Regions from separate parts of the Sediminibacillus sp. JSM 1682029 genome, predicted to be linked through region 3. Evidence: riboswitches for the same ligand, from Rfam matches in the RefSeq annotation. Region 3 holds a riboswitch; each other region holds the start of a gene.
What was found. A riboswitch is a leader RNA that binds a small molecule or an ion and turns the genes downstream of it on or off. The one in region 3 is predicted to bind cyclic di-GMP.

Region 1 (9,982 bases), on a different contig from region 3:
GCTGCCATATCACCGATTTGGGCGATCGTGGTCACTACCTTGACCTTTTCTTCTCCGCTTCCGACGGCCTCCTTTCCAGCCGAACAACCGGACAACGCTGCCGCCAATACACCTAAAAACACTACCGAAACCCACTTCACATTTCCCACCTCCATTAATTTTTCCTTAGGGCAAAACTTTCTTTAAAAAAATTTGCCCTTGCCGTATTTCTACAATAACAAATTGTTTCCCTAAACCAAATTATATGTATTAAGGAAATAATGTCAACTGGTTTAATCATTGTTTCTTTCGCTCAAAACCGACACGGGAGGACAGAAACAGTGCTTTTGACTCCACTCTATATGTCTTGTATGTTATTAACGTAAATCCCTAGTAATCACGTAGGATTATTAATAGAATCCAAACACAAAGGAGTCATTCGATGAAAAAAGTATGGAGGGGCTATCTTGATACGCCCCTGATCGTTAAAATAACCGCCGCCCTTATGCTCGGCGTCATAACCGGCCTTCTTTTCGGCAGTCAGGCGTCCCTGCTGGAACCTTTCGGAGATTTATTGATCCGACTGCTTAAATTTCTGATTATTCCTTTGGTATTGTTTACGCTGATGGTAGGTGTGAACCAAACCGAAGTCGGAAATCTCGGAAGGATGGGCGGGAAAGTCTTCCTTTACTACATTGTTTCCTCTGCCTTTGCGATTATCATCGGTGTTACCATCGCCGGCGTTTTCCAGCCGGGAACCGGGATGACCCTGGGAGACAGTGAAGCGGTCGATGTTCCGGACAACCCTGGAGTATCCAGTGTCCTTTTGAATATTGTGCCGGACAACATCGTAACAGCTTTTACCAATATGAATTTGCTCGGAATCATTTTTACTGCTTTTGTTTTCGGGATTGCCCTTTCTTCTCTCCGCTCTTCGGAAAACCATGCGGAATTGGGCGAAAGCGTATATAACGTCATCAAAGGATTGAATGAGGCAACACTGACAATCATGAAAGTCATCCTGCAATACGTGCCGATCGGTATTTTCGCCATTGTCGCAAACACGGTCGGCAGCCAGGGACTCGATACGTTACTTGAACTGGGCAATATGGTTGCCGTGCTTTATATCGTCTTGATTGCCCAAGTACTGCTATACGTCGTTTTCCTTCTTCTGGCCAAGCTTAGCCCGGGGCGCTTTTTCTCCCAGGCCAGGACTCCGATGCTGACCGCATTCGCCACCCAAAGCAGTTCGGGGACATTGCCGTTGACCTTGAACGCTGCCGACAATTTAGGACTGTCACGCAGTCTCTACGGGTTCAGCCTGCCGCTCGGAGCCACGATCAACATGGACGGAGCCGCCATCCGAATCGCAGTTTCTGCGGTTTTTGCGGCCAATATAATCGGCGACCCGCTCAGCTTCACGGATATGCTGCAGGTTGTGTTAATCGGGACACTCGCCTCGATCGGCACGGCGGGAGTCCCTGGGGCCGGAATCATTATGATTGCCACCGTTTTCGCCCAGTTGAATCTGCCGATGGAAGCAGTCGGTCTACTGACAGCCATCGATGCCCTTGTCGGGATGGGATGTACCGCCCTCAATGTCACCGGCGACTTGGTCGGCACCTCGATCATTGATAAATCCGAAGCAAAAAAACCGAAAACAGTTACAAATGGATAAGTATTGTTATCCCAGCCTGGGAAAAAAGCTTCGTGATCAAAATGAAACCGAACGATTCGATAATTCGTTCGGTTTTTTGGTCAGAAAAAAGCAAACCGTTCTATCCTGCTCTAATATAAAACTCTCTTTATGGAAGGAATTATCCTTCATTTAGAGAAATAGTTTAAAATAACCAGTTTTCGAAACAGGAGGACTAAGATGACACTATCATCTTTTTACACGCATCCAATTATTCAAGCACCGATGGCCGGTGGAACAGCAAATCCCGCACTGGCAGCGGCAGTTAGCAATGCCGGGGGACTCGGGTTCCTTGCTGCAGGCTATAAGACTGCCCGGGACGTTCGGGAAGAAATCAAGCAAACTCGAAAACGAACGAGCGGTCCATTTGGAGTCAATTTATTTGTTCCAAGTGAGGATACGGCAGAGTCTGCAACACTCGATGACTATGCAAACCGGCTGGAACACACAGCAAAGCGGTTGGCTGTGTCCACAGGGGAAGCCAGAAACGATGACGACGACTGGGAAAACAAGCTTGAAGTAATAATCGACGAGCACATTCCGGTGGTCAGTTTTACCTTTGGCTGCCCTCCTTCCACCGTCGTGGACAGACTGAAGCAAAACGGCAGCTATGTCATCGTAACTGTCACCTCGCCTCAAGAAGCGATAGAATCTGTCCAAGCAGGAGCAGATGCCTTGTGTTTACAAGGAATAGAAGCCGGTGGCCACCGCAGCACGTTTCAAAACAACGCCGAAACAGAAGACTTTTCGCTCCTCCCTTTACTTCGTCTCGTCCGCCAGCAGGTAGATCTTCCCTTGATCGCCGCAGGAGGCGTCATGCATGGACAAGACATCGCTGCTTTGTTGACAGCGGGAGCGGAAGCGGTCCAGTTGGGTACTGCCTTTTTGCGTTGTCCGGAGAGCGGTGCAAAATCCCTGCATAAACAGGCACTTGCAGACAACCGTTTCTCGGGAACAACTGTCACCCGAGCGTTTACCGGCAGGCGGGCCCGGGGACTGAAAAATGCCTTTATCCAACAATATGACGACGCTGCACCTGCAGCCTACCCTTTTGTCCACTATATGACCAAACCGATTCGAAAAGCAGCTGCAGAAGCGAGTGACCTGGAAGCGATGGCTTTATGGGCAGGACAAGGTTATCGGATGGCCATGGATATACCGGCAGCGGAAATCGTCACGAGGCTGATGGAACAGAAACAGGAAGCAATTCAAGCACAAAAAAGGCTATAGACAAATGTCTATAGCCTTTGGGCTTAAAAGTCGAAGGTGTCCGGGTCTGGCCCTACCCGGTGGTCCTCGTTCAGATTATCGATTTGTTCGATATCTTCTTTTGTCAGTTCAAAATCAAAAAGATTAGCATTTTCTTTAATCCGGTGCGCTTTCGTCGACTTAGGGATGAGGACAATTTTCTGCTGCAAGTCCCAACGCAGGATAACCTGGGCAGGGGACTTATCATATTTCGCTGCGATTTCTCTTAGTACTGGATTGTCCAGAATCTGTCCCTGCATAAGCGGCGACCAGGCCTCCAACTGGATGCCATGCTGCTGGCAATAAGTTAATAGATCGCTCTGTGTCAACTTCGGATGCCGTTCAACCTGATTGATTGCCGGTTTGATCGCTGCGTCTTTCATTAACTCCTCGAGATGGTGGACTTGAAAATTGCTGACACCTATTGCACGAATGCGGCCCTTTTTATAAAGTTCCTCGAGCGCATTCCATGCCTGTTTATACTTTCCTTTTCCCGGCCAGTGAATTAAATAAAGATCCAAGTAGTCCAGCCCCAGCTTTTCCAGACTCGTCTCAAACGCTTGAACCGTTCCATCATAATCCAGGCCATCGTTCCATACCTTCGACGTGACAAACAAATCTTCACGACGGATACCGGCAGCTTGTATTCCTTCCCTGATCCCTTCACCGACTCCTGTTTCATTTCCATATATGGCGGCCGTGTCAATACTGCGATAGCCTTCTGTGATGGCGGTTTTCACAGCCTCTACCAGTTCTGGTCCTTCTTCTACTTTAAATACACCAAGACCGAGCCATGGCATTTTTGTCCCATTGTTTAATGTTGTCACTGCTTGTAAATGATTTGTCATCTTTCATTCCTCCTGTTTTATCAATAATTGATCAATAATACTCAACATGCTTCTTCCTGTACGACTTGCTCCATACGATCTTTTTTCTCCAAGTACCTGCTCCATACAGTAAGCAGAACGGCAGCTGTTACCATCAATCCGCCAAGCCAGCCAGTATGAATCAGTCCGATGGAATCGGTTATGATTCCTCCCAGATAGGAGCCAATCGCAATTCCGGCATTGAAGGCGGCAATATTTATGGCGGATGCCACATCGACTGCACTTGGCACAAAACGTTCCGCCAACATGACGACGTACACCTGCAGCCCGGGAACATTCATAAACGCAAACAAGCCCATTAATATGATCGTCGCCAGTCCGGCCACTTTGAACGGAGCGGTAAATGTCAACGTGAATAACACGAGCGCCTGAATGATGAACATAAACAGCAAAGCCGTAATCGGGTTTTTGTTGGATAGTTTCCCGCCGATCATGTTTCCAATAGCTATCGCCAGCCCGTACACAAGCAGCAATACAGCTACTGTCCCTTGTTTAAATCCGGTTATATTCTGGAGCAATGGAGATAAATAAGTGAATACGACAAATGTGCCGCCATAGCCCAAAGCTGTAATCACAAAGACAAGCAGCAATCTGCCGTTCGTCACAAGCTTCACCTGATCAGCAAAAGATGTCCTGGCACTCGTCTTCAGATTTGCCGGAACTAAAATACTGTTGGCGATGAAGGCAATTACCCCTATCAGGACAATCGCCATAAAGGAGAGCCTCCAACCAAACTGCTGACCTAAAAATGTACCGAACGGAACACCAGTCACCGTAGCCACGGTAAGCCCGGTAAACATGATGGAAATAGCGCTGGCCCTGCGGTTTTCCGGTACCAGGTTGGCGGCAATAGTCGAACCTATCGACATGAACACGCCATGGGAAAATGCCGAAAGCACTCGGGCAGCAAGCAATACCCCGACGCTTGTAGCACTTGCCGCAATGCTGTTCCCTATAATGAAAATAACCATGATCCAGAGCAACAAGGATTTACGAGACATAGCTGCAGTCAAGGATGTCAAAACCGGGGCCCCGAAGGTCACCCCCAAAGCATATAAAGATACGGTCAATCCTGCGGTCGTGACAGAAACGTGTAAATCCTCTGAAATGAGCGGCAGAAGACCGACACTGATAAATTCCGTCGTCCCGATGGCAAAGGCACTTACTGCCAAAGCCAATAAAGCCAGGACACTACGCTTTTTTTCTATCGTCATGTATCATTTTCCTCCTCTTGAATTTGAATAATGATGGCTATCGCTGCCGGCAAATGTTATTATGATACACAGATACACATATAGGAAGTACGTACTTCAAAGTGATATAGGAACCAAAAAGTGATGTAGGTACTTTTTAGTTCCTATAGGAGGAGAAAATGCAATGAAAAAGAAGAAGTATAATATATCAGTCGAAGCAACATTGGAAGTAATCGGAGGCAAATGGAAATGCGTGATTCTTTGCCATCTCACCCATGGGAAGAAACGGACAAGCGAGCTGAAGCGTTTGATGCCCAATATCACCCAAAAAATGCTGACACAACAGCTCCGCGAATTAGAAGAGGACGGTGTGATCAACCGGATTATTTACAACCAGGTGCCGCCGAAAGTGGAATATGAGTTGAGTGACTATGGCAAAAGTCTGGAAGGGATTCTGGACGCACTGTGTGCTTGGGGTGATCAGCATATTACCAAGGTGTATGGAGACAAATCAGAGGTTTTGGAAGAAAGCGTATTGAATAGGTAAAACAAAGACAGGCTTGATGTTTATCAGGCCTGTCTTTTTTTATGTCCTTCCTTTGTTATTTAAATGAATAAATCATTATTAAATTGGCTGAGCATTAAGCTGCAAGCGAGTGGGCTTTGATAACCTGGGTACTTGTTCACGAAACTTTGAAAACATTTATACTGCCGAGACATTCTCCATTGGCATTTTGGTGAAAAAAAAACTTTCTGTCGAAAATAATTGTTAACAGAATAGGTATTTTGTAGTATTATTAGAAAAAATAGAGTATGATTTGCCGGAATTATAGTTCTTTTTTCATATTTGGTTTTTCTCATTCTTACTCTATTTTTCAAAAAATCAAAAGGAGGAGTTGGAATGAAAGTAACACTGCAAAATGAAGCGGGTTTAACAAAAGTAGTAAAAGTTGGGTTTAGCTGGACTACTTTCTTTTTTGGATTTTTCCCGGCCTTATTCCGCGGGGATTTAAAATGGGCGGCGATTATGTTCATAATTGAAGCCATTCTTGGTTCTTTCACATTAGGTATTGGGGCTTGGATAAGCGGGGTAGTTTTTTCCTTTGTCTATAACAAAATCTACATAAAAGAGCTTATCGAGAAAGGCTACAAGCCTGCCGATGAGGCAGCCAAAGCACAATTAGAGCAAAAACAAATCCTTTCTCCAACAGCTTAATAATTTCGATTGGCTTCGGTTGAGAAAGCAAGATAAAACGCTTGGATACATTCTTATATCCAAGCGTTTATTTGTTATCTAGCGTGATAGCCGGATTTTACGTTCCTTTTGAACGGACGTGTTCAGCACTAAGTTATCAGGACTCTCCGGTTTGTTTCACCTTGCTTTGCTCCTGTTTGGAGATCAACGCATAGTACGTGACATTCCGCTTAAACTGACCATGGTTCTGTAAAAACTCCTGCAACTCCTCTATCCCGATTCCCAGATCCTTCGCTTCCACCATCAAATCCACCCATTCCTGATCAAGCTTTTCATAAACGTCCACAATAATTCCCTCCTAAAATACAGATGTATTTCAGGCGGCCCAGCCGTCATTATTGTTTCCAATAGAAGACCTGTGGCTTTGCGTCCCTATTTTTCAATAGGTTTGCCCTTATCTGAGTTTTTCCGGCAAGAAGCACGAATGAGAACCCTGACTATCGATTTTTTCTTCCCCCCATTTTACTTGATGGCTCATTACACCTTCATTACATAACCCTTTAAAAAAGCTGCTTGATTTGAAAAAAGACAAAGAATTTTTAATGATAACGGAAATATCCTCCCACCAGGGACAAAAAACCACCTTCAGCGGCAGTTTTTATGGATCATTCTTAGTTTAGTTTCTTTTATAAGAATTCCGATGTTCCTTCAAATACAGCAGCCGGTCATTCAGTTCCTCGTCCTCGCCATAGGCTGTACAGTATAATTCCAGATAGATAGCGGCTGATTTATAATCCTTTGCTTCCTCAAACCAGTCCGCCAAAAACAGAGCCATCTCCGTCCACTGCTTCTCGATCCATCTGCGCATTTCAATAAACCAGTCTTCGTATAATCCGGGCATCATGTTTTCACTCTGTTCAGACAGCAGCTGTTTAAACCTCGCTGCTTTCTCTTCATTGCCTTTCAAACGATTGGCCAGGCGAATTGCATCGAGGAGACTCTGAAGATCTGATTTTACTTTTGCCTGGAGAAAAACATGTTCCCTGTCCGTGATCAATATTGGATTCTCATTGGCAAAACCGTTTTTCTCCAACAACTGTTTCAAATGATGCAATGCCACACGCAGCCGGTTCCTGGCATTGACCAAATCCGCTTCAGGCCAGAATATATCACAAAGCTCCTCTCTGGTTGCTGATTGTTGAATGCTTAAATAGATTAAGAGCTGTTTCGCCTTTCGTTTCCCCCAGCCTTCAAATAATCGGTTTCCATTCAAATAAACGGAAAAGCCATGGATAACATTTACCAGCAGGATGTTATCCTGTCCGGATGAATCCAATTCCTGCTGCATCAACCCTCTTATTTCGGAATACAATTCCGACGTCAGGTGCTTTTGGTAGTCATAATCCAGCAAACTTATGGAAGCAGCGGGATTCCGGTGTTTCTTTATGAAACCGTCGATCCAGTCGGCAACCAGTTTCGGCTGATCCATTTGAATCATGAATGCCGCCTCGGGAACGGTATAACACCTTGCGTTCGGGTTAAAATTCAGGATGGCACTGGATAGTTCGGGAGGAAATATGATATCCTCTGAACCGGACAAAATCAGAATAGGAACCCTTATCCTGCGTAGATTTTCAACACCCTCCGGTCCAAAACCCGTATGGAACAATTCAAAATAGACCGTCGGGGATACCTTTTTGTACGCATTCAGCAGTGTGGAAGTTTTTGCCTCTGTGGGTATATAACAAGCTTTGTCGACAATTTCTTTTGCCATCGCCAGCATATTGTCCTTCCCGTCAACCATATGCTTCCTCTGGCTGACCACCTTGTCCCCCATCTGTTTCGGATAATGGATGGGTACACTGAACAATACCACTGTTTTCAATTGTCCGGGCCGCTGCCCCGCTATTTTAATGCCGATAAATCCACCCAGCCCCTGTCCGATCAAATGATAAGCCTCTATTGCTAGTTCCTTCATCAAGAAGATAAGATCCTCAGTCAGTAAATCAATGGTTCTCTTCTCACTGCCTGTACCACTTTCCCCGTGCCCTCGCAGATCATAACGCAGAATATGGTAATGCTTGCGAAAATAAGGAATGACAAAATCCCATGAGTACATATCCAATCCGATTCCATGAATAAGAACCAGCGTTTCATTGGCGAACGGGTCTTCCGATTCCATCAACTGGTAATGAATGGTTAAGCCGTCCCGATTCATCCAGGACATTCGGCCACCTCCTGTTTTACTGACTATGTAAAATACCCTAAATATTCTTACTACTATCATTCGGCAAAAGTCTGGAAAATCCTTTATACTCTGGCTGTGACATGCGAGGGACTGCCAATTTATGGTATGATGAAAAAGATACCCTTAGAACCAGAAAAAAGCAGGTGAAAATATGGAGCAAAACGCATTGCAATGTTCATTCGAGCGATTCAATTCCACGGCGAGAGAGGAACGGAATCATTTGCACCAGCCTTTAGCCGGAATTTGATGGCTTCGCAAAGATAAAACAACTCGCTTTTATCCTAAAGCTTCCAGCAATTCTTTTACCATCCGCTTTTTATTCCTTATGGCCTGCTCTTCCTTTTCCAGTTTTCCCTGCAGTATCATCAAACTTTCCGAAACACCCTTTATTAAATGTCCGGAACCACAGCCCTTCATCCGCCGCAACCTTACGATAGTCTGAATATCCTTTAATGAAAGTCCGAGTGACTTCATTTCCCGAATTGCCTCAAAATCGCGTTTTTGCTGCAATCCATATATCCTCTGGCCATTATTCCATGCGGGTTCAAGCAACTCGAGATTTTCATAATGACGAACAGTATCCTTGGTCGATTCCATTTCTTTGACAAATTCTCCGATTCTCATCGAGAAGTCTCCTTTCTTTTCCACCAAAACTATTGACGTGGGGTCGACCCCACCGTTTAATCTACCTTTACATCAATAGGAAAAGGAGGAATTTAGTTGATCAGCAGTACTTTGATTACTTTATTCTCATTAATCAGTCTGTCGGGTGTCGTTGTATTCTTAAGAACAGGAAATGACCGTCCGTTTCCCCAGCTGCGGCCAATCCAAATCATCGCTTTGACCTTCTTTACATGTACTCATTTGGGCTTTCTCTTGTTGGGGATGTTCTCGTTCATCATGCATGCACCAATTCAATGGGTGATATCCGGAATGGCAGCAGTAATCCTTTCGAGAGTGGGCAATGGCCACTTCCTTTTCGGAAAGAACAACTGGCAGCATTACCTCGTTACGGGAGGATGGATGGCATGCATTCTCGTACTGCAGGTTTCGGGCCTGTAAGGTCTGTAAGCATTCCATTCGACTTAAAAAAGCGTCTTCCAGGTAAGTCTCCGGAAGACGCTTTTCCTTATGCGATGTTGTATTGGGCGCTTTTCTGCTTGATACTGTGATATTTGATGATCTGGCTGGCATACCACAGGATGACGACAAAGGTGAGCGAAAATCCGATAATGACGGACAGCTGGTAATCAAGGCTCAAGCCTTCTGGTGCATAGAAGATGTAGGTGCAGACAACGCCGGTCATGAACACTGCCGGCACACCGCAAATCCAATGCAGCTTGAAATTCTTCAATAAATACAAGGTACCAGTCCAAAGCATCACCGTGGCCACGACCTGATTGGTCCAGCCTACGTACCTCCATAAAAAGGTGTAGTCGATTGTCGCCAGGAAAAATGCCGGAATCGAAATCGGAATCGTGACAAGCAACACCTTCCACTTGTTATCCATTCGATAGAATTTTGACAAAATGTCCG
Region 2 (9,982 bases), on a different contig from region 3:
TTCGAAAAGTGTTTCATGCACATTAAGGATCCTAGTTTAGAGAACAAAAAGAAGGATGACAGCTTATTTGCAAGTTGTCATCCCTCATCACTGTCTTCCCGGCAGTCAATAGCTGGAAGCTATTTTATTTCCTGTAATGCTTCAACGGCCCGGTCGACTACGATATGGCTGCCACCTTGTTCTTTCACGTTTTCCATCATCATGGAAATTAAGAGGTCTTCATCTTCAGGATAGGTGACGAACCAACCGTTTTCCTCGGCATTTTCATCGTCCAGGCTTTTTTTCAATTCGGCCGTTCCTGTTTTCCCAGACAAATTGATGTCCAACGAAGCTGCACTGTGCGCCGTCCCGTTCGGAGCGGACACGACCTTGCGAAGTGCATCGCGGATTGTATCGATGTTTTTCCCGCTGACGATGCCTTCCTTCCAAACCTTGCTGTCTTCTTCACTTTCTTCCAAGGTCGGCTGAATCATATTACCGTCGTTTAGCAAAGTGGTGTAGGCAACTGCCAGATGCAGTGCACTCATTTCCAATTGGCCTTGACCGTAGCTTGTGTCGGCCAACATTGCTTCACTATCGATTTCACCATTATTGGAAACGGTCGAAGCCTCGATTGGATAGGTGTAAGGGAAGTCTTCCCCGACACCAAATTGGTTAAGGCCGTCAATCAATTTGTCGGAGCCGATTTCCAGCGCCTGCTGAGCGAAGTAAATATTATCGGATCGGACGAGTGCATCTGTCAAATCGACAGGGCTGCCTTCAGATACCCGTGTTACACGATAGTCACCCCAGGACTCATCTTTTTGCCAGGTGAGACCGTTGATTTCGATTGCTTCTTTCGGATCGATTGCCCCTGTTTCAAGTCCGATTGCTGCGGTAATCGGTTTAATCGAAGATCCTGGGGCAAAAGTAGCGCTGAAACGGTTTTGCAGCGGCTTTTGTTCGTCCTCCTGCAATTCTTTCAGTCTTGATTGACTGATGCCATATGCAAGTTCGTTAGGATCGAATCCAGGTGCACTCACAAGTGCGAGTGTTTCACCGGTTTTCGGCTGTATAGCAGCGGCTGTCCCTGTTTGATCCTCGTACGAATCGTAAATCGATTGCTGGATATCTGCATCAATGGTGACCGTGATATCTTCTCCGTCTTTGACTTCCTTCTGGGTCAGTATCTGGTCTTCTTCTCCTTCTTTCGTAACAGCAATCGTCACTCCGGATTCTCCCTTGAGACGGTCTTCAAACAATAATTCCAATCCTCGTTTTCCGATAACGTCTCCATTGGAATACGCACCCGGCTCTGCTTCTTCCATTTCTTCTGCAGTGACAGAGCCGATATATCCGACCAGATGAGAAGCCGACTCCCCGTATGGATAAACCCTGCCGGTGGTAGTTTGGCTCAACACCGGTCCTAGTTCAAACAAGGCATCCAGTTGTTCTTTGTTTGTTTTTGGTACTTTTTTCAGCGGAACAAAGGAGTCATCTTGCACCCATTCAGCGTTCAAAGCTGTATTGATGGAATCGACATTCATTGCTAGAAGGTCGGCTATTTCTTTTTTTGTTTCTTCTGCGTTTTCCCCGAATTCCCCGGGAACGACGCCGATTTCGTAAATTTCTTCATTTATTGCAAGTCCGTTTTGATTCCGATCGAAAATCTCCCCTCTTTCAGGAGACTCGCTTTGGAACGAAATTTCCCCGCCATCCTTCAATTGCGGAAAAATGTAGCCTGGATCCCAATTGACTACCCAGTCAGTCTCTCCATCTTCATCTTCTATCTTGTTCATCGTGGCTTGATAATCAAAAGATATCGGTCCACCGATGGTATCCATTTCAACTGAAAGCGGGAAAGAAGCTTTATCTTCCTCTTCGCTGTTTTCTTCCCCTTCTTCAGGTTTTTCATAGCTGACACTCAGATTTTCCACATTTAAATCGTTATAGATTTTTTCGTACCGATCGACGAATTCCTCGGTTGGGTAAGCCTCTTTAGATTCGGAAGAAGCCATTTTATACATAGCTTCAAAATCCTTATCGTTCCAGTGTCCTACAAATTCATCCATCCGTTTTTCGGGGGTGACTTCATCGTTGGAACAAGCTGACAGTCCCAATATCAGTGTAACCATTGCTAGCAAACTATAAATTTTTCTCACGTAGTGAACCCTTCCTTTCTTTTATCGTTAGCGGGCTTGCATATGTTCCTTCAGTTCTGCGTGCAGCCGTGCCAATTCTTCATCCTTGACCATGTAGTACCAAATGCCATCATCCAGTGTTTCTCCGGATCCCTTGATTTCCAGTGTATCGATTGTTTTACGGGTCTGGCGGTAATTGGAATACACATTCCGGATATTTTCCATTTTCATATCGGTCCGGACGTTTCCTCCGATAATATCAAGAATTCGGCCGATCTTTGTGAAATTGGAGAAGTTAGCTGCCTGATCCAGGGAAGCCTGAATGACTTGACGCTGTCTCTCATTCCGTCCCAAGTCCCCCTGCGGATCTTTTTTTCGCATTCTCGTATAGGCGAGAGCTTCTTCGCCATTCAAATGGATTTCTCCTTTTGGGAAATCCATGCCATCCCGAGTGAAGGCGAAACTATTTTCAACCGTCACCCCGTTCAGAGCATCGATGCCGTCCCGGAACCCTTCCATGTTTATCTTTATATAAAAATCGATGGGGACATCGAAGGTTTGTTTGACCGTCTGGACAGCAAGTGCAGTACCGCCAAAAGCATACGCGTGATTGATTTTATCCATTCCCTCTCCGGGGATCTCGGTGTATGTATCACGGGGGATGCTCATCATCACCATAGAATCGGTATTTGGATTGGCGGATACCAGGATCATCGTATCGGAACGCCCCTGGTCATTGTCGCGTTCATCAACTCCTAGTAATAGGAAATTCAACGTCTTTTGTTCGTCATCGGTTTTCGTGACAGTATCGTCGTCAGATGAATTTGATTGTCCATCGGCGGTTTGATTGTTTCCTGACTGGTTGTTCGTGCCGGTTTCCTCTGATTGTAGTTCTCCGTTCAAGGGTTCATGGATATTTTCAACAGTGTCTTGCAACTTTTCGTATAAATAGATTCCGTATCCAGCCGCCGCAATAAGCACTACTAATAATACACCGCCCAACCAGAGCAGCAAGCGCCGCCGATTTCCGCGCTTTTTCCTGTGCGTCTGCCGTGCCACTGCATAACCCCTTTTTATTTTTTAGTTAAAAGATTCCAAAAACCATTATACCCCATTAACCCGGCCAACGTCTAAAACAGAAACCAAAAAAACTGTGAATTCAGAAGGAAAGGAGAAGAGATCGATGCAGGGTCGATTCGGGGTCAGCGATTCGGGGGTCAGGATTCGGGGGTCAGTCCCCGCTTCGGTCATTAAACGCTTGAAAAGGTAGAAACAATTAAAGGAGGGTCAGACCCCCTCAATGGCAAAAAGCCGATATTATAGGGTTTATAGTGAAATAACGGGGTGAAGCTCCTGTTTTGGGGACAGTCCCCCGTATCACGGAGAAGTCGTCTATATTCTATGTAGGACTTTTACGGGGACTGACCCCAATACTGGTCCCAAAGGCTGCTAATTGGTTATTCCACGGGAACAGCGGTGATAACATAGCGCTGAGGGGCATTGCCTAAATAGGAAAAGGGATAGCAGGTTGTCAGTGTCAATATTTCTTCCGGTGCAGTGGGCTTGATTACGGTTCGGTCATCGGCATCGACAACTCTGGCGCTCTTCATTTCATAACGGAACTCCCCGTATGGAAGCCTGACAATAAATATATCACCGACTTCTACTTCTCCCATCCGTCGGAAAACGGTGTCTCTATGTCCGGAAAGGACAATCTGGTCATCTTCGGCTGGATATGCTGTTCCTTTATAATGACCTACTCCTTTTTCCAAATCATCTGGATCGGTTCCCTCCACAATCGGCAGTTCAGCGCCTATTTTTGGTATTGACAGAATCCCGGCCGTTTCTCCTTGTCCCGGAAGATACTCAGCCGTGTTGGCTGCTCCTTGTTCGGATGTTTGAGCGGTATTCATTCTTTCATTCGTTTTCTCTCCATTCAGTAAAGCATGAGCATCAGCAAGACTGTTTTGCTGGGCACGTTCTGTGTGCATCAACTGTATGAATCCGCAGCTCAATAATACAATTCCAGCAATCATTACCAGAAACGCTATTTTTTTCACCCGGTTCATCTCTCTTTCCCATTTCCGATTTATTTTTTGAAAGCAATAGAAATCCGTCAATTTGGCTTACTTGCAGTTTAAATTTACCAGTTTTCCGTAGGCAAAACAACAGACAATAACCTTTGTGATTCGCTAATCTTTTCAAAGTGATCCTAGCAGATATATCACATTAGGGCCATCTGCCCGGAATATTGTTTCGGAAAAACGCCAGAAAAAAGAAACAACTTCGAATAGAGCGGTATTTTGTCATTTTAATGGGAGAATTTCATTACTTGCTGTTTTTTGCCCTTTACAAAACTAGTAGTTATTAGACAAAAATACCCCGTAGGAAAGCCATGGGAAATATAGTATATTTTGAATATAACATTGCTTCTTCAGTAAAAAGGCAAACTTATTGAAAAGTAAGGACGCAAAGCAACAGATCTAAAGCGCCTAGGTGCAAGGATGGCTGTGCTGCCTGACAGAATATTGGAGGGTAAATTGTATGTTGAAAACGGTAGACGATAGAGTTTTGGATAAAGATTGGGTAAACCTGATGGAAGAAGCAAAACAAATCGGACTGGAACTAGAAGACGTCAGGCTCTTTTTAACACAACACACCTCCATGAACAGCAAATAACTGTGATTGTTTTTTGTGCTTTATATAGAACCATTCACCTTTCTTATGATATAATCTGGTTGAAAGAAGGTGAATGGCCTTGATCGGGGATAAAATCAAACAATTACGTCAAGAGAAAAAAATGTCCTTATCTGAATTGGCAGAACAAGCTGGTGTGGCCAAATCATACTTGAGCTCTATCGAAAGAAACCTGCAAACCAATCCCTCTATACAGTTTATGGAGAAAGTCGGCGCTGTATTGGGAGTGTCCATCAACGAACTGCTAATGAAGGAAGACAGCGAAGAAATGAAGAAGCAGTTGGACGAAGATTGGTTGGAACTCGTTCAAGATGCCATGGACTCAGGAGTTTCAAAAGAGCAATTCAGAGAATTTCTCGAATTTAACCGTTGGAGAATCAACCAGGAAAAATAAATAAGAATAGAAAAACTGACACCCGGAGGGATGAACCCCTCTGGGTGTTTTGCGTTTCGTGGGGAAAGAATTTATATAAAAGGGTCAGTCCCTCATCTTATTAGTACGGTAAATCAGTAAAGCATTGTTTAACAAAAGGAAAACCTTGGGGGACGTAGGCCAAGCAGGTTTTAGATGGTAAGTCCCAAGAATTTTTAGGGACTGACCCCCATTCTGGTAGAGCGGTAAAGGAATGGTATAATGACAGATTGAATTAATTGCATGAAGGAAAGTGGGAGATGCAGCTCTTGTAAAAGCAGTGTTTCCGGATGTTGCCGATTTGTAGGACGAGAACAGATTTTGCTTTTCCTCATAACCGTACAAAACAGAGCATGGAGCCTTATGTTAGGTGCATGTTTCTTGGAGATTATCCTTTATGGGAGAGGGGTTGTGAATCCGCTGAGTCCGAGATTACCGTGATTAGCATTCGTGCAATGGGGGTATATGGATTGGTAGAATCCTTCATATTGGCAGGGTTGAATGTGATCTTTATATTGAAGCTTTGTTTTTATACCGCCTTCAGAAAACAGTTGAATTCCAAATTAATTACATTCACAGATAATCTCGTTTTTTACTAAAATCGAACTCGCTTGTTGGTAGGGGATGAAGTACTGGAGAGAAGAGGAACCAACCGGCAATTGAGTGTAGCCTGCTAAAAAAATAAAAGCTGCCTGAAAAATTTGTCAAATTTTGAAAAAAACATCGCTTTTTTGTCCCAGAAGATGGTATAGTAATGATATTATGTTTCAAAAAGGTTAGTTGTCAGATTATTCTGCTATTTAAAGTGATTGATAGATTGATAGAAAATTGAGGTGAAAAAATGAAAGAACAAGAGTTATATAAAAATGTATTGACTAAATTAATTGATAAAACAGAGAGTGCCCAAATAAATGATTCCCATGAATTTATCGAACATTTAATCAGGGAATTGAACCAGTATCAAGTATTGAAATCAGATAATGCCTAATGAAGAAAAAAGCGTTGAAACGATTCAACGCTTTTTTCTTTGCATGTTGGCTTTATCGCTCTACCAATATACCAAAGTGGGGGACTGACCCCACTAAATCCTGCCGAAGCATAGAAAAGGGTTTTTGGAAATATTGTCGAATGGTATGTTTGTAAATAGAAAATGAAAGGAGAAATGCGTATGGCGAGATTGTCGAGAGCATGGATTCCGGGTGGAACTTACCACATCACAGCCCGCGGGAACAGGAAGCAAGCCTTGTTTAGAGAGGAGGAAGATTTTCGGCAGTACTTAGAGATCCTTCAACTTGTGAAACAAAAATATCCATTCATTTTGCATGCCTACTGTCTTATGCCTAACCACATCCATCTCCTCGCGGAAGCCACTGATCAATCCCCGAGCAGCTTTATGAAAATCCTGCACATGAAATACGCTATTTATTTCAACAATAAATATGATTTAGTCGGACACGTTTTTCAAGGAAGGTTTCATGCCCATTACATCACCTCTATACAATACTTCCTGCATGTTTCCCGCTATATCCATTTAAATCCTTGCGCTGCCAAAATTTGTACCCTCCCCGAACAATACCGCTGGAGCAGTTACCATGAATATATATTTCCCGAAATGCACAAAAGAATCATAGAGCCAAATAAGCTGTTATCCTATTTCTTCGAACCAAGAAGGCTCCATTACCATGAGTATGTCAATGACAGGAAAACAAAAGTGACCGCTTTGGCTCCGGTATTGCCAGGTCCTATCCCGGAAGACCAATAATTTTTGGTTTTTATTTGGGGACAGTCCCTCTATAATAGGTTTAGCCGAATATTGCGGAGGGAGGAACTGTCCCCTTACAACAAATTGGTATAGACATCTATATATCATTGATGTTATACTTTCTACAGCGTTTTCAAAAACAGCAAGAGGAGTGGATGAAATGTTAGCGTTTTTACAGCGGATTGGTAAATCACTAATGTTCCCGATCGCTATGCTTCCTGCTGCGGCTTTGCTGGTTAGACTAGGTGCCGACGACATGTTGGATATCCAGTTTATCAGCCAAGCTGGAAGTGGGATATTAGATAATCTGGCACTTATTTTCGCTATTGGTGTCGCAATGGGATTTGCCAGGGATGGAAGCGGAGCTGCTGCTTTGTCGGGTGCCGTTGCTTTCCTGGTACTGACTGGCGGTGTAGGATCCTTTGGGGATGATTTGGATATGGGAGTGTTCGGTGGTATTATCGCCGGAATTGTTGCGGGTCTTCTATACAATCGATATTCCAATATTCAACTTCCAGACTGGCTGGCGTTTTTTGGCGGTAAACGATTTGTTCCGATAATTACAGCAATTGTCATGGTAATATTATCTGGTATCTTCGGAATCATCTGGCCGCCAATCCAAGCAGTAATCAATGGTCTGGGTGAATGGATGCTTGGTGCGGGAGCACTTGGCGTCGGAACATATGGTTTCTTCAACCGGTTACTGATTCCAGTCGGTTTGCACCATGTGATCAACACCCTCGTCTGGTTTGACTTTGGCTCGTTCGTGCCTGATGGAGCCTCTGAACCGGTACGTGGAGAAATCAACCGATTCTTGAAAGGAGATCCATCAGCAGGAACTTTCCTTGCCGGTTTCTTCCCTATCATGATGTTCGGTCTGCCGGCAGCATGTCTGGCAATGTATGCCGCAGCTAAAAAGACACGCCGTGCAGCAGTCGGCGGCATGTTGTTCAGTATCGGTTTCACCGCATTTTTGACAGGTGTAACAGAACCAATAGAGTTTTCGTTCATGTTTTTGTCTCCACTATTGTATGTAGTGCATGCCGTATTGACCGGTATATCCATGATGGTTGCTCTATGGCTCGATGTCCGGCACGGGTTCGGTTTTTCGGCAGGTTTTATTGATTATGTGTTGAATTTCGGCATAGCCCAAAACCCGATCATTCTGTTTATACAAGGATTGGTCTTCGCCGCGATTTACTTTGTCGTTTTCTACTTGTTAATTATCAAACTTGATTTAAAAACACCTGGTCGTGAAGACGAGGACGAAGAACATGCCGACGAGAGCGGGATCGCTTCAAAAGGCGGCAAGAATTATGATGCAAAAGCATATCATTACTTACAAGCTTTAGGCGGTCCGGAAAATATCAAAAATCTGGATTATTGTGCAACCAGACTACGTTTGGAAATGAACAACATGGAGCAAGTCGACGAAAAGGCGTTAAAACGGCAGGGTGCCAATGGTGTCATGAAGTTGAACAAGCGTAACTTACACGTCGTGGTCGGAACTACCGTTGACTTCCTGGCAGAAGCAATGCGGAAGCGGATGGAAAACAATAACATGGAAGCTCCCGGAGAAGAGTCAGTAAACGATCAGGCAGAGGGTAACAAAGAGGCTCTAGGAGAACTTAGCGGCGATGATTTTGTTGCTCCGGCTTCTGGGAAAATGATCGATATCACTGAAGTCCCGGACGAGGTCTTTTCTCAGAAAATGATGGGAGAAGGATTTGCGATTGAGCCGGATGAAGGCTTATTTGTCGCTCCGGTTGACGGTGAAATTATTAACGTTTTCCCGACCAATCATGCTGTCGGAATTAAAGCCGAGAGCGGTCATGAAGTCCTTGTCCATGTTGGACTGGATACGGTGCAGCTTGGAGGCAAAGGCTTTGAGGTTTTTGTAAAAGAAGGTCAGCAAGTGAAAAAAGGAGACAAACTTCTTCAGGTTGATCTTGCCTTTATTAAAGAAAATGCAGCTTCCACCATTTCGCCTGTCATCTTCACGAATCTAGAAGAAAATGATCAAGTGAACCTGGTTCAAACCGGAAGCATCAAAGCGAACCAAGCCAATATCGTCGAAGTAAAGTAAACATAATAAGAAGAAGCATACAAAACCCCCGGCTGTACCTCAAACAGCCGGGGGTTTCGTGTAGGTTCGGGGACTGACCCCAAATAAGAATGAAAACCGAAAAATGAATGATTCACTGGCATAGGGGACTGTCCCCCGTTCTGTCCCCCGTTTCAGCCATAAACTGTGGAAAATAAATTAGGGGGTCAGTCCCCTGGCCGATATAAAGCCCATGGAATCAAATGTTTCAACTTTAACGCGTACGAAAAGGCCGCTATAGGGACTGACCCCACAACGGCCTTTTTCACTCTGGTAAGCCTTAAAATGAACAATCGGGGACTGACCCCAAATCCCCAAATCCCAAATCCCAGCAGACACCAACTCCCAGACCCAACGTCGGAGCCTGTGCTGAATTCACTCAACTTGTTTCAGCGAGGCATCTGGAGTTTGAATTTGTATTTGTCTGCACGGTAGGCGGATTTCACGTATTCGAACGGTTCATCATTGCTTAAGTAGGTGAGTCGTTCGATCAATAAGACGGGATCGCCTGGATTCAGCTGTAGGTGTTCGATTTCCTTTTCATTGGCAAGTGCCGATTCGATTTCCTGATTGGCATGTTTGATGGTGAACCCCAATGTGCTTTCGATATAGTCATAGAACGACGGAGCAAAGTCATCTCTCGTCATGTTTCCAGCGATTTTTTTTGAAGTATAGATGGTTTCGACGGCCAGTGGCGCTTGATCCGCCATCCGGATCCGCTCGATTTTAAAAATGGACGCGCCTACTTCCACCGCAAGATTGGCGGCCAGTTTTTCATCTGCTACAATCTCTTCAAAACTGACTAGTCTGCTGGAAGGTTTGAGGCCGCGAGCCCGCATATCCTCACTGAAGCTGGTCAGTCCCTGTAAATTTTGCTCGAATTTTTG
Region 3 (9,982 bases):
CCTCACCACTTCCAAGCAGGAGAAGTCAGCTTCTCCTTTATGGAAAGCGGAGATATTTTTCAAGTAACACATAACCAGACCCTGATCAATCAGTGGCTGGCCAATCCGATAGACGGAGCGTTGAACAATGTATATTTGCGGGTTCATCAACCAGATGGCACCGTCGTTTCCGTTCCCATGATCGGTGTGCAATCCAACAGCAAAATCGAGGTTGGCGAAAAAGAAATCGTCTGGAGCGGGACTTTTCAGGATATCGACTATCAAGTCCGCTTTCTTCCCGGTGAAAACAACTGTTGGTTTTGGGACATCACTCTTGACGGAAAGGGTAAAAAGGCAGACATCATTTATGGTCAGGACCTCGGACTTGCCGACAAAGGCGCAGTCCGGGCAAACGAAGCCTATATGTCCCAATACATGGATCATAAAGTGTTTAATGATGAGCAGAAAGGTTATGTCGTATGTACCAGACAAAACCAACCGCAAAGCGACGGATTTCCTTATCTGCAGCAAGGCTGTCTGCAAGGGGCCTCCGGCTTTTCCACGGACGGTTTCCAGTTCTTCGGTCTTTCTTATAAGACAACCAATCAACCGGAGGCATTGACGAAGCCGGAGCTGCAAAACGACATTTATCAATACGAATTCGCCTATACCGCGTTGCAATCCAAGCAAGTAACGCTGCACGGCAGCCACCGCTTCGTTTTTTACGGCCTTTTCAAACCGGATCATCCGGAGGCGGTGACTGCATTAGATTACCAGGAAGAAATCGAACAAGCATGGAAAGCGACAGAAAAACAAAAAGGGTTGGAACGGAAGGCTGTCGACCGGGTTGTTCGATCGACTTCATTGGGTGAACCACTGCAAACACTGGAAATGACAGAACAGGAAATCGACCGCTATTTTCCGGATCGGCAATTGGAAGAGAAAGACCAAAACGGCTTGCTTTCCTTTTTCACCGATACGTATGAGCATATTGTCCTCAAACGCAAGGAAACCATGGTCGAAAGGCCGCATGGCCACATTTTAATGAGTGGCGGGAACCATGTCGTACGGGACGATAACTTGTCTACCACTTCTTATATGTATGGCATTTTCAATTCGCAACTGGCAATCGGAAATGTCAACATGAATAAAATGATGACCAATGCCCGGAATCCGCTGAACATAGCCAAAACTCCGGGACAGCGGGTTTATATCGAGCTTGAAGGCAGCTATCGTCTGCTGACGATGCCTTCCTTGTTCGAAATCGGGTTCAACTACGCCCGCTGGTATTACAAATTGGAAAACGATACGATTATTATCACGAATTTTACTACTGTAGACAGTAAGCAGGTTCAACTCGAAGCAGCATCGCAAAGCGGGAGAGCTTATCGTTACCTGGTAACCAATCAAATGACCATGCAAAACAACGAATACGAAGTTCCGTTCCATTATGAGGTGGACAATCAAACCGTTACGTTCACGGCGGACAAATCAGCTGATAGTTCTTCTGTCTATCCCGCCCTAAATTATCAGCTGCATGTTGCTGGTCCGGAAGCAGAATTCGGTGACGAGCAAAAACTGGCCGATTCCATCAAAACCGGGGATGCTTCTCTGGTCGTCCTGACACTTGCTCCAGCTTCGGAATGGACGATCGTGATAACTGGCGGGCTCAGAAAAGAAAAATACTCTGCGGAAAAACGTTCTTCTGCACATGAGATAAAACGTTATCGTGAATATTTTCACGGGTTGCTTAACGACTTTCATTTACGTACTGATTCTGGCTCTAATGAAGCACTGGAGAAAGTCAACGCACTCGCCTGGTGGTACACCCATAATATGCTTGTCCATTTCTCAACCCCACACGGTCTGGAGCAATACGGCGGCGCAGCCTGGGGTACGCGCGATGTCTGTCAGGGGCCGACAGAGTATTTCATGGCCACCCAAAACGAACAAACAGTAAAAGAAATAATCAAGATGGTATATTCTCACCAATATCAAGAAAGTGGAAATTGGCCGCAGTGGTTCATGTTTGATCAATACAACACCGTTCAACAAGCTGATAGCCATGGCGATATTATCGTCTGGCCGCTTAAAGTGATCAGCGACTATGTAGAAGCTACAAACGACTATGCCATCCTTCAAACGAAGGTTCCCTATACAGACAGACACAACTTTGCTTTCACGGAAGAAACAGCGACCATTTTGGAACACGTCAAAAAACAGATTGCTTATATACAGGAACACTTTTTACATGATACCCATTTGTCCGCTTATGATGACGGCGACTGGGACGACACCCTGCAGCCTGCCAATCAGCAGTTGAAGCAATATATGGTCAGCAGCTGGACAGTGGCCTTGACCTACCAGGCTTTACAGCGTATGACAAGTGTCTTGAAAAAGGCTGGAGATCCACAAGTCGAGGAGATGGAAACACTGTTGGCTGGTGTCAAACAAGATTTCCAAACCTATGTCCTGCAGTCAGATGTGATACCCGGCTTTTTATACTTGGAGGATCCGGACAAACCGCAAATGATGCTGCATCCATCTGATACCGAAACAGGAATCGATTACCGCCTGTTGCCAATGCAGCGTGGGATCATTAGTGAACTGCTGACTCCTGAACAAGCCGAGCGGCATTATCAGTTAATAAAACAGCAGTTGTCATTCCCGGACGGCGTTCGATTGATGAACCGGCCGGCTAATTATTCCGGCGGGGTCAGCACTCATTTTAAACGGGCCGAGCAGGCAGCCAACTTTGGCAGAGAGATCGGGTTGCAGTATGTCCATGCCCATATTCGTTTTGTCGAAGCAATGGCCAAGCTAGGAAAAGCGGAAGAAGCATGGAATGGCTTGGATATCATCAATCCGATACAAATCCAGAAAGCCGTGCCGAATGCAGAACTGCGGCAAAGCAATGCTTACTTCAGCAGCTCCGACGGCAAATTCAAAACTCGGTATGATGCACAGGATAACTTCGGAAAACTCCGGAACGGCGAGGTTGCGGTGAAAGGCGGCTGGCGGATATATTCAAGCGGTCCTGGAATCTATATGAACCAGTTGATCACCAATGTGCTAGGAATCCGTCAGCAGTCGGGCGACCTTGTCATCGATCCGGTTCTACCTGATTCAATGGACAATCTCGAATTTGCGTTCCGTTTTTTAAACAAGCCGGTCACATTTGTTTTTCACATTGGCCAAAAAGAAAGACAGGTTCTGGTCAATGGTGAAAAAATGGCCGTGGAAGAAGCTTACAATCCGTACCGGCAAGGTGGACTTATTGTGAAAAAGGCAGCACTGGAGAGAACATTGCAGACAGATAAAAACAGCATCGAAATCTATATATAAAAATTTTACCGGCAACAGACTGACTCCTTTCAGTCCTGTTGCCGGTATTTTTTTTACTTTGTCAGTTAATTTCTGGTAAACTGGAAACAGCATCTACTAGAGGAGGACGGTTTTATGAATGATTTACTATGGGGAGATGTGCTCGTACAGTTTGTTTACTTGATGATTTTGGTTTTGATTGTGCTGTTGTTCGTCTCGGTGTTCCGTTCCCAGGCGAAACGACAAAAACAATTAGACCGAATCGAGAGAAAAATAGATCAGCTGAACAGCGGACAAAGCGCGGAGGACAAAGGATAAGCAAAGCAACATGATCGGTGAAATGATCCTCCATTTGCCCCCAAACGCTATATGCGCTAGCAATAGTTGTCATTCGCACACTTCCCATTCATGGGAGGGATTACCGGAAACATTCCGCTGCTTTTAATCTCCCTTCATAATCACAGAGTGCCTGCACTCAGATACAAACATCCATTCTTAATACGTGTTGACATGCTGTTTTGTAAAAGGGCATGCACGTTGTTGCGTATACGGATTTCTACAGGAACAGCATGGCTCGAAAACCGACAAGTTAAGCCTTTTGTATTTTTGGAGAAAGTGAAAGCAGTGTATCTAAAAGCAGCGATGGGTAGTACTCATCAAACAACCGTATAAAAGGAAGTCTGTCAAAAAAGCTTATCTTATATATAAAAGCAAAAAACCGAACGAATTCGAATGCTCGGCATTGTCGAATATCGTCCGGTTTTCCTTCAGCCACTATGTTTTTGGAACGTACCTGAGGAAAGGAATTCCCTCATTTAAAAAAGCTATAATCGAAACTGTCTTACTAATCCATTCAATTCTTCGGCCAGGCCGGAAAGCTGTTCAGAGCTGTTGGCGACTTCCTCCATCGAACTGCTGGTCTGCTGGGAAGATGCCGACGTTTGCTCTACCCCTGCAGCGGCTTCTTCAGAAATCGAAGCTATTTCTTCTATCGAGGCATTCATCTCCTGGCTCTTCGCAGCAATGGCTGCCAGGTTTCCAGAAACCATTTGGACACTTTCCACCATTTCAGAAACAGAAGAGTGGATACTGGCAAATGTTTTACCAGTTTTCTCAATTTGACTGGTCCCTTGTTCAACCTCTTTATAGCCGCCTTGAAGCGATTCTGTCACTTTGCTGGACTCGGTTTGGATATTGCTCACAATGTTCGTGATGTCGGTAACAGAGACTCCTACTTGTTCTGCAAGCTTTCTTACTTCATCGGCAACGACAGCGAAGCCTTTTCCATGTTCCCCCGCACGCGCAGCTTCGATCGCTGCATTCAGTGCAAGCAAGTTGGTTTGTTCAGCGATGTCTTTAATGACCGATACAAGCTTGGAGATTTCCTGTGACTGAGAATCAAGCCCCTGGACTTTTTTCACAGCGTCCTGTACAATCCCATCAATCTTTTGCATTTGTTCTATTGATGAATCCATCAAACTACTTCCGTCTTCAGTCATACCGAGGACATGACTGGATGTTTCATCGATGTGGGCACCTCTTTCATTCGCCTCCTGTACTTTTTGAGAGAAATCACCCATTACAGAAGCCAATTCAGAAGCACTGTTCGCCTGGGACTCTGATCCTGATGCCAATTCCTGCATGGTGGTGGCCACCTGCTGTGAACCGGACTTGACTTCGTTGGCCGACTGCGTCAATTCTTCACTTTGACCGCTGACAGTCTCGGAAATTCCGGCGATTTTCTCCACCATCTCCTTGAGACTGTAACCCATTGCGTTGATCGAAGCAGCGAGACGGCCGATTTCATCTTTGCCAGCATAGTCTACTGGATCGACTGCCAGGTTTCCATCGGCAACTTGATCACTGACGTAAATAACTTTGTTCAAATTACGGATGACAGAACGGCTTATGAAGAAGACGAGCAAACCGCCCAGAATCACAGAAGCAGCTATCGCGATAAGCAATACGTTTCTAGCCAAGGCAGAACTATTTGATGCTTCCTTAATGGCCGCCTGACGGTCAGCTATAACCGTTTCGCGCAAGCTGTCCAATAATTGCACTGTTTCTGACCGCAGCTGATCTGATTCAACTTTCAAATTGGCCAGCAATGAGGCTTCGTCCTGTTCCACTGCCGGAACAATTACTTCTAAAAACAAATCGTTCATCCGCTTGTCATTCTCCTGGATTTTCGTGAATAACTCCTTTTCTTCGGAGGTATCCATACTTGCCTTCAATTCATTTTCCAACGTATTGAAACGATCTAAGCGCTCGTTATACTCATCTATGTAGCGAGCATCATCGTTATTCAAGTAGCTGGCGATCCGTACCGACTTGGCTCTGGTCAAGGATCCCATTTCCGTCACCTTGATCGCCCGGTCCCCTCGTCTGTCCACTTCATCGATGTTGTTACCGATGCCATTGATCAGCGTGGTGACAATACCGGCAGATATACCGAACAAAACAAAAACAACAACTAAACTGGCCCCATACTTCCAGCCAATGCTAAGATTCGAAAACTTCAGGCTGGGTAACTTAATCTTTTTCCGCATATTTTTCTACCCCTCGTTGTAGCATGCAGCAGTAAAATCTCTGGCAGCTGTATTTTGTAAGACTTCCCTTTCGATCGACCTTCTCTATAAGTAGAACCACCGTTGCCGCAATGCATACAAAACAGCATTCGTTCGGTCTGGCACTCCCAATTTTCTAAAGATAGAACTCACATGATTTTTAACTGTTTTCTCTGTGATAAATAAGAATTTGGCAATTTTGTCATTGCTAAAGCCTTTTGTCAGCAACTCCAGTACATTCCATTCTCGCTCTGTCAGAATTCCGACTGGCTGTTCTGCAACCTTGTTCGAAATTTTCAAGTAATCCTGCAATAAAACCGTCGAGAGCTTGGGATGTACATACACATTGCCATCCAATACACAGTCAACACCATTCGACAATTCCTCCGGCTGCATGCCGTTGAAAAAATAGCCGTCCAAACCTTTTTGAAACCAGTCGTTAAGCCTGGAAATGTCAGGGTTCGCAGTCCAGACAATTACCTTTTCTCCCTTTTGTTGCTGCCATTCTATCATTTCCATGACGGAATGACTGTCTGTGTCGATATCGACGATCAATAAGTCTACAGGTTCCCCACCCTGCATAAGAGAACGACATTCACTATAAGAAACCGCTTTGACTGAATGAGATGGATACTTATTCATCAAGACATTGATGATACCATCTCTTAATAGACAACGATTTTTCACCACAATAATATTCAATTCCAACTCACACCAATCTTTCCATCGTATTCCCCATAATTTCTTTCATCCCCTGTAAAAATCAAACACTCGGTTACTACAAAAAGTATTAAACCACCTCTTTTTACGAAAAATCCCAAAAAAATGGCTCTTCCTAATCAGGAACAGCCAGACATAGCTTGATTCTCAACTAAATCAAGTGTGTGGCAGCCAGGCGATCCTAGTCGCTTATGAGTAAAATGACTCATCGCTTAACCTTAGACCCTGGGCTTTGCGTCCTAACCTTTCGGCTAGTTTGCCTTTTTCAGAAGTTTATCACTCTCGTATGTAGTTCTTTAGTTAGTATACTGTGTCAATTTTCACTTTTCAACATAATTTTACAAATAATGCCGATATTTTTTTATTTCCAAAAGTTTATCGCTTGCATTTTTCAGAAAATTATGTCTTAAGGGATGGTAAACGCAAAAGAACAGCAAGGATATCCAAACAATCGACACCCTTGCTGTTCTTTAGCTTCCAAAATCCATTTTTTGATAACGTCCCCGAAAAACTTGATAAAGGCCGAACAATATGAAACCAAGTGAAACGACGCCGAGCATCCAACTGCCATACGGCTGCTGCGCAAGTTCGGACAACGTTTCATCCAGTCCTTTTGCTTTATCGGGATTTGTGGTGAGAGCTGTCTGCACAAAGAAAAAACCGATTAGGCCGAATACTATTCCCCGGGAAATCATCCCGATTTTCCCAGTGATTCTAGCGATTCTTTCTTCCTTTTCCTCCATTTCGGCCTGCTTGAACTTTTTCATGTAACTGCCTTTTATCCCGATACCTGCTTCATAGATGGCAAAACAAAAAACGACAAGGCCAAAAATCCCAAGCATCCATGGCCCAAACGGCTGGGATAGAAGTTTTGCCGACATTGTCTGCTCAGAATTCCCGCCACTTCCTGCATGTACAGCGATTTTCAGTGCCTTGAACGAGATGCCGCCATAAATCATTGCACTGATGAAGAAGCCCGTACGGATGGTCAATCCCCGTATCCCCTTTCCATAACCATCCGGATCTTTAAATGCTCTGATCAACTGCCAGACAATATAACCGAACAGTCCGAGTCCAATGATCCAAATCAGGATTTCGCCGAGGGGAAGGGCGGCAAGCGACTGGAACATTCCGCTCGTACCGGCGGTTTTCCCGCCAGAACCCGCTGCTGCCAGCAAAGCAAGGAATCCGATCAAGGCAAATACAATTCCTTGGGCCATATAGCCTATCCTGCCGAAACGCCGGATCCATGGCTTTGCCTGTTTATGTTGTTGCTCTATTTCCGCTTTCGTGGAAGGTATATCCATATTATTTCCCTTCTTTCGCAAGGATGGAAGTATAGAACCTTATTCCCTCACGAAAAAAAGCGAAACTTGCCAGTGACTAGAAAAAATCGGTAAGATACGTCTGCCTGACAGGCAATATTTCCTCTAGCAATTCTACTTCCGTGGGTTCGCCACCAATCATTCCTGCGGTATATAATTCCGAAGGCCGTTTTGTGCCAAGCAGCATCACCGTAAGCTGCTGGATGGAGCAGGAAATGCCGTGCCCCCCAGGATTTTCAGCCTCGATGTGGATAACTTGCCCATCCTCAATTCGATAACTGCCTGTATTGTCAGGCAAAAATTCGTCTTCCACCTGTAGATGAACAGGCTGCGAACTAGGGTTACGGCGAAAAGGATAAGCCTTCAGGAATGCCGGCACATCGACTATCCGGGCCATGAAATAGGGCTTGACCTCCTGTGGGAACCTCGGTTCATCTATCCTCAAAGGCAATAAATCATTCTCCGGCACTACCATTTCCACCTTTTCCACCATCGAATCATGGTTGGCGATGAATTGCATGAGTACACGCCACCCATTTAACGTCAAGTAAACAAACTCTTCTACAGTGAAGATGTCATCGTTGACATGGTAAATGAGATACCCTTCAGCCTCATCCTGCTCGTTATAGGACACAGCGATGTGCTCGTTTCCAGTGAGCACCCTTTGCTTCCACCATCGTTCATCCCTTACCAGCATGCCATTGTATTCCTGTGCAAAACGGCTATAAAGCGAATCCAGCAACGCGATATCTTTTTGCACTCTGCGGACATAGCCGTCTCCATTCCACTTTTTCTTCAACCGGTCGATTGGCAGGGAATAGTGTTTGTTTGTAAAAGCCAGCTCCCACCCATATTTTCGGTAAAATGGAAAAGAGAACGGATGCAGGAAAGACAACATCTGCCCATTTTCCTTCATGTCAAGGAGAGCATGGTGCAGCAGCCGCTTTACAACGCCCTGCCGTCGATACTCCGGCCAGGTTGCTACATTGCCGATTCCTCCCATCGCAAACTCTTTACCGTCCAGATAACAGGATAAAGAATGGAGATGCAGCTTGCCCGCTAGTCTCCCCTGTTCCATCCAGCCCCAAATTTTGTGATGTTTTGTTTCTTCTATTTTTTTCTGTCTCTCCTCATCAGACAATTTAAATTGAAAAGCAAATTGGGACAAAGCAAAAACTTCCGGAAAATCGTTTTCGGTCAAGCGCTGTATTTCTGCCATCATGATCTCCCCCTCAATTCATTACTCAAAAATAACATCCAACTGACTGGCGATGACTTTTTCCACCTGCTTTTCGGTCAACCGTTCCGGTTCCAGCATGGCGTGAAGCGCCAATCCATCGACCATTGCATACAGTCTCTCGATTTCAAGCTGCTTATCGATACCTGGCCGCAGCAAACCATTTGTTTCCATATACCCGAACATCAGCTGAATGGCGGCTAAAATGCCATCCCCTTCCTCCTTCAATAAGTGAGGATGATGCCGGGCGTAGCCGACAAACGAAAACCACACCTCCATCTCTGCTCTGGTCTGCGGGTTCGTGGGAACGATTTCGAGTAAAACATCGAGCATCTTTTGTTTGGGCGACCCATCGCGGTGGAGGATCTGCTTGATTCGTTCCGCTGCTCTTTCCTTCACTAAACGCATTGCATAAAGAATCAAATCCTCCTGATTGGAAAAATAATAGCGCAGGGCTCCTAGGGACAGCCCTGCCTTTTCTGCTATCTTGCGAACGGTAGCCCCTTCCATTCCAAATTCCAAAATGACCTGCCAGGCTGCTTCGGCTATTCTATTTCTACGCTGTTCATGATTCACTTTTTTTGGCATATTCTTACGATAGCAATTCGGAAACGAACATTCAATTATTTAGTACAATTGTATTAAATAATTGAATGTGCTATGCTGGCTTTATCTGATACAACTGTATTAAATAAGAGGAGAAGTCGATGAGAAGTTCAAGGGGGAGAAATAATTGAATTATATTGTGTGGATGATCATTGCCTGTGAAATTGCCTTCTGGATTGCAATCATTGCTGGTTTGGTCACCCGTTATTTATGGAAAAAAGAGA

Region 1: it holds a riboswitch for cyclic di-GMP, as region 3 does, so the genes downstream of both, ABVF09_RS07190 (anti-repressor SinI family protein) here and ABVF09_RS08960 (response regulator transcription factor) in region 3, are expected to answer to the same signal.
Region 2: it holds a riboswitch for cyclic di-GMP, as region 3 does, so the genes downstream of both, ABVF09_RS17945 (anti-repressor SinI family protein) here and ABVF09_RS08960 (response regulator transcription factor) in region 3, are expected to answer to the same signal.

The regions. Positions count from the first base shown of each region.
Region 1 covers NZ_JBEWYY010000003.1:181,093-191,074, reverse strand. Annotated here, with positions in the region: gene ABVF09_RS07225 (metal ABC transporter solute-binding protein, Zn/Mn family) at 1-140, opposite strand, end outside; gene ABVF09_RS07220 (dicarboxylate/amino acid:cation symporter) at 422-1,657, shown strand; gene ABVF09_RS07215 (NAD(P)H-dependent flavin oxidoreductase) at 1,856-2,905, shown strand; gene ABVF09_RS07210 (aldo/keto reductase) at 2,929-3,771, opposite strand; gene ABVF09_RS07205 (MFS transporter) at 3,813-5,024, opposite strand; gene ABVF09_RS07200 (winged helix-turn-helix transcriptional regulator) at 5,188-5,550, shown strand; gene ABVF09_RS07195 (hypothetical protein) at 5,905-6,219, shown strand; gene ABVF09_RS07190 (anti-repressor SinI family protein) at 6,356-6,544, opposite strand; cyclic di-GMP riboswitch class I at 6,575-6,661, opposite strand; gene ABVF09_RS07185 (alpha/beta hydrolase) at 6,875-8,425, opposite strand; gene ABVF09_RS07180 (MerR family transcriptional regulator) at 8,723-9,070, opposite strand; gene ABVF09_RS07175 (hypothetical protein) at 9,167-9,508, shown strand; gene ABVF09_RS07170 (carbon starvation CstA family protein) at 9,576-9,982, opposite strand, start outside.
Region 2 covers NZ_JBEWYY010000014.1:39,002-48,983, forward strand. Annotated here, with positions in the region: gene ABVF09_RS17930 (penicillin-binding transpeptidase domain-containing protein) at 120-2,141, opposite strand; gene ABVF09_RS17935 (LCP family glycopolymer transferase) at 2,169-3,179, opposite strand; gene ABVF09_RS17940 (class D sortase) at 3,578-4,189, opposite strand; cyclic di-GMP riboswitch class I at 4,555-4,641, shown strand; gene ABVF09_RS17945 (anti-repressor SinI family protein) at 4,665-4,799, shown strand; gene ABVF09_RS17950 (helix-turn-helix domain-containing protein) at 4,879-5,211, shown strand; gene ABVF09_RS17955 (hypothetical protein) at 6,071-6,217, shown strand; gene ABVF09_RS17960 (REP-associated tyrosine transposase) at 6,398-6,991, shown strand; gene nagE (N-acetylglucosamine-specific PTS transporter subunit IIBC) at 7,152-9,077, shown strand; gene ABVF09_RS17970 (GntR family transcriptional regulator) at 9,485-9,982, opposite strand, start outside.
Region 3 covers NZ_JBEWYY010000004.1:163,910-173,891, reverse strand. Annotated here, with positions in the region: gene ABVF09_RS08975 (GH36-type glycosyl hydrolase domain-containing protein) at 1-3,324, shown strand, start outside; gene ABVF09_RS08970 (hypothetical protein) at 3,439-3,621, shown strand; gene ABVF09_RS08965 (methyl-accepting chemotaxis protein) at 4,128-5,852, opposite strand; gene ABVF09_RS08960 (response regulator transcription factor) at 5,937-6,578, opposite strand; cyclic di-GMP riboswitch class I at 6,754-6,861, opposite strand; gene ABVF09_RS08955 (DUF1206 domain-containing protein) at 7,061-7,897, opposite strand; gene ABVF09_RS08950 (GNAT family N-acetyltransferase) at 7,974-9,134, opposite strand; gene ABVF09_RS08945 (TetR/AcrR family transcriptional regulator) at 9,156-9,740, opposite strand; gene ABVF09_RS08940 (hypothetical protein) at 9,886-9,982, shown strand, end outside.